4 regions of the Streptomyces tyrfis genome follow, and region 4 is predicted to be linked to each of the others. Evidence: riboswitches for the same ligand, from Rfam matches in the RefSeq annotation. Region 4 holds a riboswitch; each other region holds the start of a gene.
The links. A riboswitch is a leader RNA that binds a small molecule or an ion and turns the genes downstream of it on or off. The one in region 4 is predicted to bind cyclic di-AMP.
Positions count from the first base shown of each region.

Region 1: another riboswitch for cyclic di-AMP. It lies ahead of WA762_RS11890 (C40 family peptidase); the one in region 4 lies ahead of WA762_RS03825 (M23 family metallopeptidase).
Region 2: another riboswitch for cyclic di-AMP. It lies ahead of WA762_RS03145 (M23 family metallopeptidase); the one in region 4 lies ahead of WA762_RS03825 (M23 family metallopeptidase).
Region 3: another riboswitch for cyclic di-AMP. It lies ahead of WA762_RS14875 (LysM peptidoglycan-binding domain-containing protein); the one in region 4 lies ahead of WA762_RS03825 (M23 family metallopeptidase).

Region 1 is NZ_JBAGJZ010000012.1:71,309-73,502, reverse strand. Features, by position in the region: gene WA762_RS11900 (ATP-dependent Clp protease proteolytic subunit) at 1-274, shown strand, start outside; gene WA762_RS11895 (hypothetical protein) at 282-590, shown strand; cyclic di-AMP (ydaO/yuaA leader) riboswitch at 963-1,126, shown strand; gene WA762_RS11890 (C40 family peptidase) at 1,130-1,603, shown strand; gene WA762_RS11885 (ATP-binding protein) at 1,728-2,159, opposite strand.
Region 2 is NZ_JBAGJZ010000002.1:245,830-248,023, reverse strand. Features, by position in the region: gene WA762_RS03145 (M23 family metallopeptidase) at 110-1,207, opposite strand; cyclic di-AMP (ydaO/yuaA leader) riboswitch at 1,447-1,597, opposite strand; gene WA762_RS03140 (PP2C family protein-serine/threonine phosphatase) at 2,014-2,194, opposite strand, start outside.
Region 3 is NZ_JBAGJZ010000016.1:66,589-68,782, reverse strand. Features, by position in the region: gene WA762_RS14880 (MIP/aquaporin family protein) at 1-379, opposite strand, end outside; cyclic di-AMP (ydaO/yuaA leader) riboswitch at 1,092-1,250, shown strand; gene WA762_RS14875 (LysM peptidoglycan-binding domain-containing protein) at 1,253-2,008, shown strand; gene WA762_RS14870 (hypothetical protein) at 2,175-2,194, opposite strand, start outside.
Region 4 is NZ_JBAGJZ010000003.1:146,046-148,239, forward strand. Features, by position in the region: gene WA762_RS03820 (SGNH/GDSL hydrolase family protein) at 1-56, opposite strand, end outside; gene WA762_RS03825 (M23 family metallopeptidase) at 245-1,135, opposite strand; cyclic di-AMP (ydaO/yuaA leader) riboswitch at 1,141-1,294, opposite strand; gene WA762_RS03830 (tyrosine-protein phosphatase) at 2,130-2,194, shown strand, end outside.

The sequences.
Region 1 (2,194 bases), on a different contig from region 4:
GCCCGGGGCCCGGGTGATCCTGCGTCAGCCCGCCCTCGCCGAGCCGGTACGAGGACGCCCGTCGGATCTGGAGAACGAGGCGGCGGAGCTGGAACGGGTCCGCCGGACGCTCGTCGCGCTGCTGGCCCGTCACACGGGCCGCGACGGCGCGCGTGTCGCCGGTGACATCGAGCGCGATCTCGTCCTCGATGCGCCGGGCGCGCTGGCGTACGGCCTGGCGGACCACGTCCTGGCGAGCCGGAAGACGTCGCTCCGGCCGTCCGGTCCGAAGTGAGCGACTGATGCGCACGCCCGAGACGCCTCCGCTTCCGGCTCTGACCCGCGCCGAGGGCGAGTTCATCGACCGCTACCTCGAAGTCGTCGATCAGCTGGGCCGGATCAATCCGGTGCACGGCGGCGACACCTACGGCGCGCTGCGCGCCGCGCAGGCACTGGCCGCGCATGCGGGCGCGCTGCGGGACGCCCTGACGCTCATGCACGAGCGCGGCGAGGCGCGGCTCCACGCCGGCACCCTCGCCCGGGCGCTGCGCGTGCTGGACGGGGAGCGGCGGTGCGGGCGGATCGCCCTGCCGCCCGTTCCGGGGAGTTGAGCACGCGTCCGGTCGCCGTCGCCGCCGCCGGAGAACCGGCCGCCTCCCCACACGACACGCCCGACGATCAAACCGATTTTCCTACTCTTTCAGCGTAGAAAACACCGTTTGCAGGCAAAATTCCAACTTGCGGTTTTCGGATGATAGGTGCACGAGATACGCCCTTACGTGCCTGATGCACACCGGGCGCACACGCGCAACCGGGTGCTCGAAAACGTCAGCTCCACTCGAACAGGTCAGTCGTGAGGACTCTCACATATCGTCGTTTCAGCTCGGAAATACGACTGTCGGTGAGTCAAGATCCCTGGGACGACAAGCCCCCGCCACCGCGGCGGGGCGGTCCGGGCGGACGCCGAGTCCTGCCGCCGCCCGGATGACTGGTCGACGGAAGTGGATCGGCAGGAGTGGAGGACCCGAGCACAACGGGTCGACCGGTTCACGGTCGGCCCTCGGGGTGAAGCCGCCGAGCGCGGCCGGGCAACTTCGCCAGCCCGAACCCGACAGGTCATCCTTCACAGGCGGCTGACGAAGGGTTGCGCATGACTGCGCAGGTTCATGTCCCGTCTCTGCTCGCCCGGGCCGGTACGGCCTCGGTTCTGACTCTGGCCGCCGTCGGGGGCACCATGCTCGCCCCGGGCGCCGCCACGGAGGCCCAGGCGGCCGCTCCATCGCTGAAGGCGCTCAACATCGCGGCGTCGAAGAAGGGGGCGCCGTACCGGTGGGGGGCGAGCGGCCCCTACCGGTTCGACTGCTCCGGCCTGACGGTCTATTCGTTCAAGAAGGCCGGCAAGAAGCTCCCCCGCACCGCCCAGCAGCAGTACAACAAGACCCGCCATGTCTCGGCCCGGCACCGGCAGCGCGGTGACCTGGTCTTCTTCCACTACGGTCGCAGCGTCTACCACGTGGGGATCTACGCCGGGCACAACAAGATCTGGCACTCGCCGAGGACCGGCGCGGTCGTCCGCCTGGAGAAGATCTGGTCGAAGAGCGTCTACTACGGCCGCGTCCGCTGACGCCTCGCCCTCCGGCGGCCGGGTCCTCCGGCCTCCTCCGGCACGCCGGAGGGCCCCGCACGGCGCCGCACCGGCACCGGGGAGGCGGCCCGTCCGGTAAGACCTGGCCGGCCGGGCGAAACGTTCAGCTCCGCGCGGAGCCGCCGCACGGCAGGTCGATCCACACCGTCTTGCCGCCGTCGGCGGTGGGGGTGACGTGGAGTCGGCCGCCGCGCTCCTCGGCCAGCTTCCGGATGATCACCATGCCTCGCCCGTTGTCCTGCTGGACGGCCACGGGCAGCCGTCGGGGCAGGCGCGGGTGGCTGTCCGTCACTCCGAGGCGCAGCAGCTCCTCCCGTTCCAGCCTCAGCTCCACGGTGAAGGTGGGCGACTGGCCGAGGGTGTGCTGGACGGCGTTGGTCGCGAGCTCCGAGACGATCAGCCGGACGGCGTCGGCGAGGCCGTCGTCCGCGGTCAGGCCCCATTCGGTGAGCACTCGGAACGTGTGTCTGCGGGCCGCCGGGACCGAGACCGGCTCGCTCGGCAGAGTGATGCTTGCTTCCTGATGGTCTGCCACGGCGAGCCACCCCTTTCCCACCCGGACCGGCACGT
Region 2 (2,194 bases), on a different contig from region 4:
CTCAGGGCTCAGGGCCAAGGCTCCGGGCTCAGGGCTCCGGGCTCAGGGCCAAGGCTCCGGGCTCAGGGGCTGAAGCCCCCGTGTCCGGGGGCGAGGCCCTTGCTCCGGTTCAGGGGTTGAGGCCCTTGCTCCGCAGCCAGGTCATCGGGTCGACGCCCGTGCCGTCGGAGGCGTGAACCTCCAGGTGCAGGTGCGGGCCCGTCACATTGCCGGTCGCGCCGACCCGGCCGATGGTCTCACCGGTGGAGACCTTCTGACCGACGCTGACGCCGATGGACGACTGGTGGCAGTACCACAGCTCCGTGCCGTCCTCCAGCTCCAGCACCGTGCGGTAGCCGTACGAGCCGGACCAGCCCGCCGACTTGACGGTGCCTCCGTGGATGGCCTTGAGCGGGGTGCCCGTCGGGGCCGCGAAGTCGAGGCCGGTGTGGTGGCCGGAGGCCCACATCGTGCCGGCCTGGCCGAAGGTCGAGGTGAGGGTGTACGAGCTGGTCGGGATGGCGTAGCTGGCGGCGAGCTTGGCCAGCCGGAGGGCCTCGGCCTTCTTCTTGGCCTCCTCCTCCGCCTTCTTCTTCTCGGCGGCGGCCTTGGCCTCGGCCTCGTCCTGCTGCTTCTTGGCCTCGGCGGCGGCCTTCTCCGCGGCGGCCTTCTCCTGGGCCTCACGGGCCTCGGCGTCGGCGGCGGACTGCTGCTGCTCGGCCTGCTGGAGGATGCGGGCGCGGAGCGCCTCGCCCGCGTCGGTCGCGCCCTGCTCGGCCTCGGCGGTGGTGATGCCGGCGGTGGTGAGCGGGTCGGTGGTCCCGGCTTTGTCGTCCTCGGACGAGCCGGGGAGGAGGGAGCCCACTCCGGGCAGGGACGAGGCGTCCGGCAGGTTGTCCGCGATGGAGTCGGGGAGGGAGATGGAGACCGGGGGCTTGCTCTGCGCGGTGGCCATGCCGCCCGCGCCGACCGCCGCGATGACGCCGACCCCGAGCACCGCGGAGCTGCGGGCCAGTCCGTTGCGCTGCTTGGCGACCCGGTGCTTGCCGCGTACCGGGCGGACGGACTCCTCGGTGGGGTTCCACTCCCCCCAGGCGCGCTCGGGACCGCGGTCGCCGTCGACGCCGAACTCCCCGACGGGCAGGCCCGCGGCGGAGAACGCGTCCGGTCCGGCCCCATGATCCACGACGCCGTCGGAGCCGTGTCCGGGAGCGGTCACCGCCGCCATCCCGATCGTCCCGTGGTCGGAGCCGTAGACGACACCGGGGGCGGAGTCGTAACCGGGATCCATGCCATAACCGGAATCCATGCCGTAACCGGGGACCGTGCCATATCCGGAATCCGTGCAGTAAGCGGAATCCGCGCCATGACCGGGGCCGAAGTCGGCGCCGTGGCCGGGGCCGAATGCGGAGTCGAGCCGGACGGGGGCCTCGGGGGCAGGCTGGTTGGACGCCACGGGGGCGCACTCCTTTCCTTCCTTCTCGCCTACCGGGTTAGCTGACGGGTTCGGAGCAGGAAGGTCTCCTACGGACCCGCGCCTCTCACGAGACACGAATGTCCGATTCACCCCAAGGTGATGGTTCCCCGGTTCCCTCTCGGGATTCGGCGCACGCGCACGGTGCCGCCTCTGGCGACGGCTGGGACGACCGCGCTGCGTTATCGAACGTTAATAGACACCCGGGTCCGATTCCAAGCCGTTCCCACTGATCGCTCACGCCTCTGGCCTGGACTTTACGGGATATCTCGGGGCGTACCCAGACGAGTTGAACACCCCTCAGCCACTACCCCGTTTCTGACGTTGCGTCAAATGTTATGCGGAGAGATGTTCCCCGATCACGCACCGTGGCAACCGCGGCGGCCGGCGCACCGGGCGCCGCGACAGCCGGCGCACCGGGCGCAGTACGGCGCGGCGTTCACGGCGCGGCGCGTCGGCCACAGCGCGGCGCGGCACGGGCGAACCTGCCACGGCCGGCGCGGGCGAACCGGTCACGGCCGACGCGGCCGAACCGCCCGCGCCACGCCGCGCCCGCCCGGTCACTCCGGGTCGGCCCCGACGATCCGGACGGTCCTGCGCCGGTCCGGCTGCCCCGCCGCCGGACGCACGACCGCGAGAAGGGCCATGTCGTCGGTGGACACGCCTCCCGTGTGCAGCCGCACGTCATCGGTCAGCGCGGACAGCAGCTCCTCCGGCCCGGGGAAGATCCGTCCGCGCAGC
Region 3 (2,194 bases), on a different contig from region 4:
CGGGATCCACCCGGGCCAGTGCCTCGGTGTAATTCCAGCGCACCACGAGGGCGCCGACGAAGGCGCCCGCGAGCTGAGCGAGGGAATAGGGGACGACCTTTCGCCAGGGGAATCCCTTGAACGCCGCGAGCGAGACCGTCACGGCGGGATTGAGGTGGGCGCCGCTCAGCCTGCCCGCCACATAGACGCCCAGGGTGACCCCGAGGCCCCAGGCCCAGGCGATGCTGTCGTGGTTTCCCAGCCCGCCGCGGGGGTCGGTGAGCGCTCCGCCGGCCGCGACCTGGGCCACGACGCCACAGCCGAAGAGGATGAGGACCATCGTGCCGGTGAATTCCGCCGCGAGTTCCCCGAGCAATCCCGACAACCTGCGCCGCTCCATGGGGATCTCGCTTCCTGTCAGATCACGACCTTTGGCGGCATTGATCCAGAAACGAGCGTAGGCGCGCGGATGCGGCTCCGCACGCCGTGCGGAGCAGTCGCGTGACGCCGGCCGGCCGGGCCGCGACGGCCCGACCGTCCCGGCGGGGCGGTGGCGCGCTGGGCCCGGCGATGACGTTCCCGCTGGTCATCGCGCCGCCGGCCGGGCTGCGACCGACGGGCGGCCCGCATGGGCGCGACGGTCGAGAGGGCCGCCGCCCGGGCCGGGCCGTGCACCCGGGCGGCGCAACGGGGCGACCGCTCCCGGGCCGGGCGGGTGCCCCGGGAGCGTGGGTGAGGACTGGACGGCGGCCGCATCGGCGTCCGCTCCCAGGGGGGGGTGAATGTCCGGTTTTGAGCATATTTATGGTGAATTACATTTTTGGTCAGTAAAGGCGCTTTAGGTGCGTGCTGCGGCATTTGAGGGTGATACGAAAAGTCCCTTTTGTCGCCACGTGGCGTGAGTCACGAAAAGGCCAGCCGGATGACCCGGTCCGGAGCCCGGACCCTTTCTGGGCAAGGAAAGTTGGCCCCGCCGTGTGAGGTGGATTACTGCGAATTCCATGAATTGATCTTGCGGATCAATTGTGATCAATAAATAGGGACTTGTTTCGTTCTGCTTTCCTCGCCTACGGTCACGGTCAATCCGGACGGAACGCCGAATCCTGCCGCCGTCCGAGAAACCGACCCACTCACGTACGGCAGGAGCGGGGGAACCAGGTAGGCCGCCGGTCCGGTATCCGGAACGGCTCGGGGTGAAGTCGCATTCGTGCGGCCAGACATCTCCAGTCTGAACCCGACAGCTCACCTCGCAGGCGACGGAGAGGAATTCGTCATGACCGCAACGGGTACGTACCGTCGCCGCTCGACCATTTCGCTGAACCGCCGCCTCGTCGCCGCGGCGACGGGCGGAGTCGCCCTGGTGCTTCCGCTGATCGGAGCCGGATTCGCCTCGGCCGCCCCGGCGCAGGCCGCCGAGAAGACCTCGGTGTCGGCCGTCTCCACGGTCGGAACCGCGTCCGCGCCGAAGGGCGCGGCCGTCACGCATTCCGTGATCGCCGGAGACAGCCTCTCCACGATCGCGCGGGACTACTCCCTCGAGGGCGGCTGGCAGAAGCTGTACCAGGACAACCGGGAGGTCATCGGCGCGAACCCCGCCCTGATCCACCCGGGCATGAAGCTGACCGTCGGCGCCCAGGCCGGCTCCAAGGGCCCCGCCGGAATCTCCGCCGCCCCGGTCGCCGCCGTCAAGACCGCCCCCGTCGCCTACACGAACGACCTGGACGGCTGGATCAGGGAAGCGCTCGCCATCATGTCCGAGCACGGCATTCCCGGCAGCTACGACGGCATCCACCGCAACATCATGCGCGAGTCCTCGGGCAACCCCCGGGCCATCAACAACTGGGACTCGAACGCCGCCGCCGGCATCCCGTCCAAGGGCCTCCTCCAGGTCATCGACCCGACGTTCCGCGCCTACCACGTGCCCGGCACCGCGCTCGACAGCTACGACCCGGTCGCCAACATCACCGCGGCCTGCAACTACGCCGCCGACCGGTACGGCTCGATCGACAACGTGTTCGGCGCGTACTGACGCACCCCCGGCCCGGCCCCGCGCCGGCCCCGGAACCGACGGGACGCGCCCCTTCGGAGAGCCGCACGGCTCCCCGGAGGGGCGCGTCCCGTCATGGCGCACCCGCCCCGTCGCGCCGCCCGCCCCCGCCCGCACCCGGACGGGGGCGCGCCTCGTGCGGCGTGCCTCATTCCTGGGCGCGCTCCG
Region 4 (2,194 bases):
ATGGCGCCTTGTCGGTCGATGACGCCACGTTGTGTTTTTCTCGAATCGTCTGCCACAACCGCTTATCCTGCACCGACGAATGTGACCTACGCGACCGTAATAAGGGGTTGACGGGTGGTGAGATAGACCACCCGACGAGGGCCGCGACGCCGGGAATAACGGAGAGGGGCGGTGCGCCGCAGCGCACCGCCCCTTCGCATGGCCCGGGTCGTGCCCGGGCCCGCCCGCCGTCCGGCCGTTCGGCTCAGACGTAGACGCCGTGCGCGGCGAGGTAGGCGATCGGGTCGATGTCCGAGCCGTACGCCGGTCCGGTGCGGACCTCGAAGTGGAGGTGCGGTCCGGTGGCGTTGCCGGTGGAGCCGGAGAGGCCGATCTGCTGACCGGCGGTCACGGACTGGCCGGCCGAGACGGAGATCGAGGACAGGTGGCCGTACTGCGAGTAGCGGCCGTCGGGGTGCTTGATGACGACCTGGTTGCCGTACGCGCCGCCCCAGCCGGCGGTGACGACGGTGCCGGAGGTGATGGCCTTCACGCTGGTGCCGGTGAAGACGGGGAAGTCGATTCCGGTGTGGCTGCCGCTGGACCAGTTGGATCCGGAGGCCCGGTATCCGGTGGTGTGGTTGCCGGGGACCGGGTGGACGTAGCCGGAGGCGTTGCTCCGGGCTGCCGGGGCGGAGGCGGTCGCGGCCTTGGCCGCGGCGGCCACCGACGGCGCGGAGAGCGCCTTCGACGGCAGGGCGGCGCCCGCGCCGCCGCCGGCGGGCGCGGAGTGGGAGGAGCCCTGGGCGCCGAGCGTCAGCTTCGCTCCGGGGTGGATCAGGCTCGGGTCGTCCCCGATGACCTCGCGGTTGTCCTGGTACAGCTTCTGCCAGCCGCCCTCGACGCCGTGCTCGGCGGCGATCTTGGACAGGTAGTCGCCGGCGACGACGGAGTACGTGATGGCGGCCGGCTTCTCCGCGGCCCGCTGGGCCGGGACGGTGTGCGCGGCGGCGGGGGCCGAGGCCGGGGTGGCGGCGTGGGCGCCGGCCGCTCCGAACAGCGGCAGGGCGATCACGGCGGCGCCGACGCCCGCGGCGGCGACGCCCCGGGCGATGACGCTGGACTTGGTACGACGGTGGTTACCCGAGATGGGCATGGTGCGCTTCCTCTCCGGCGCCTGCGAGGTGAGCTGTCGGGTTCGGGCTGGAGATGCCCGGCCGTGCCTCGCACGGCTTCACCCCGAGCCGACCGGATCTCTTCGGTCGGCGGCCTACCTGGTTCCCCCGCTCCTGCCACGCGTCGACGGGTGCGATATCCGACCGGCGGCAGGATTAGGCGTTCCGACCGGATTGACGGTGACCGTAGGCGAGCCGGGACGACGAGAACAAGCCGCCGATTCCGGAGAAGGAATCGGCGGCGGGAATTCATCGAGGAATTACGGTCACACTGCGTGGCTCAGGATCTTGAATTTCCCTTATCCCGTCGGGAATGACGGACCGCCCCACCGGCACGCACGGTCACGGATATGATCCCGCTCACGAGCGCGAATCCAGCCCACGAAACAATGCACACACAGGCCAACAAATCACCTCAATATGGACATTTGACAGGTGTCGCGTGCCGGGACCTGCGCAAACTCCGCCCGGCCGGCCCTCATAAACGTCGGCGAATCCTGGGGGCCCCGGCCGGTCCGGGCCCGTGAAGCCGCGACCGAGATCCTTTTGAAGTCCGTCGATCACATGCGCGGGCGAACAGCACCCCCTTCGCCTCCCGCAAACACCTCGCATCTCATGACGGGTCGAACCGGAGCCGGATGAGAGACGGCGGCGGAATCCGGTCACCACCCGGCCCGCGAATTCCGCACTCTCGGAATGCGCACGATAAAGATCGATTTCTTCACCGCCCCTTTCCGTCGGGGAAACGGTCCGGATCCGGCTCCCGGCACGCCCCGGAACCACGGCCGGCCGGACGGGGCGTCAGGAGCGGGCCCGGGCGTTCCGTCCGGCCGGGCGGCACGGGCCTGGCGCGGGTATCGACAGGGCGACGATGAACTGGTTGCCTGATGAACCGATGAGAAACCCATGTCGTATCGTCGCGGGAGTGGCCTTGTCGGCGACTCGTGCCGACGGCCGGACCCTCCAGGAGTCACTGTGACGCAGCAGCTGCCGCAGATCCCGTCGACGGAGCCCGAACTGGCGGGCGTCCGCAACTTCCG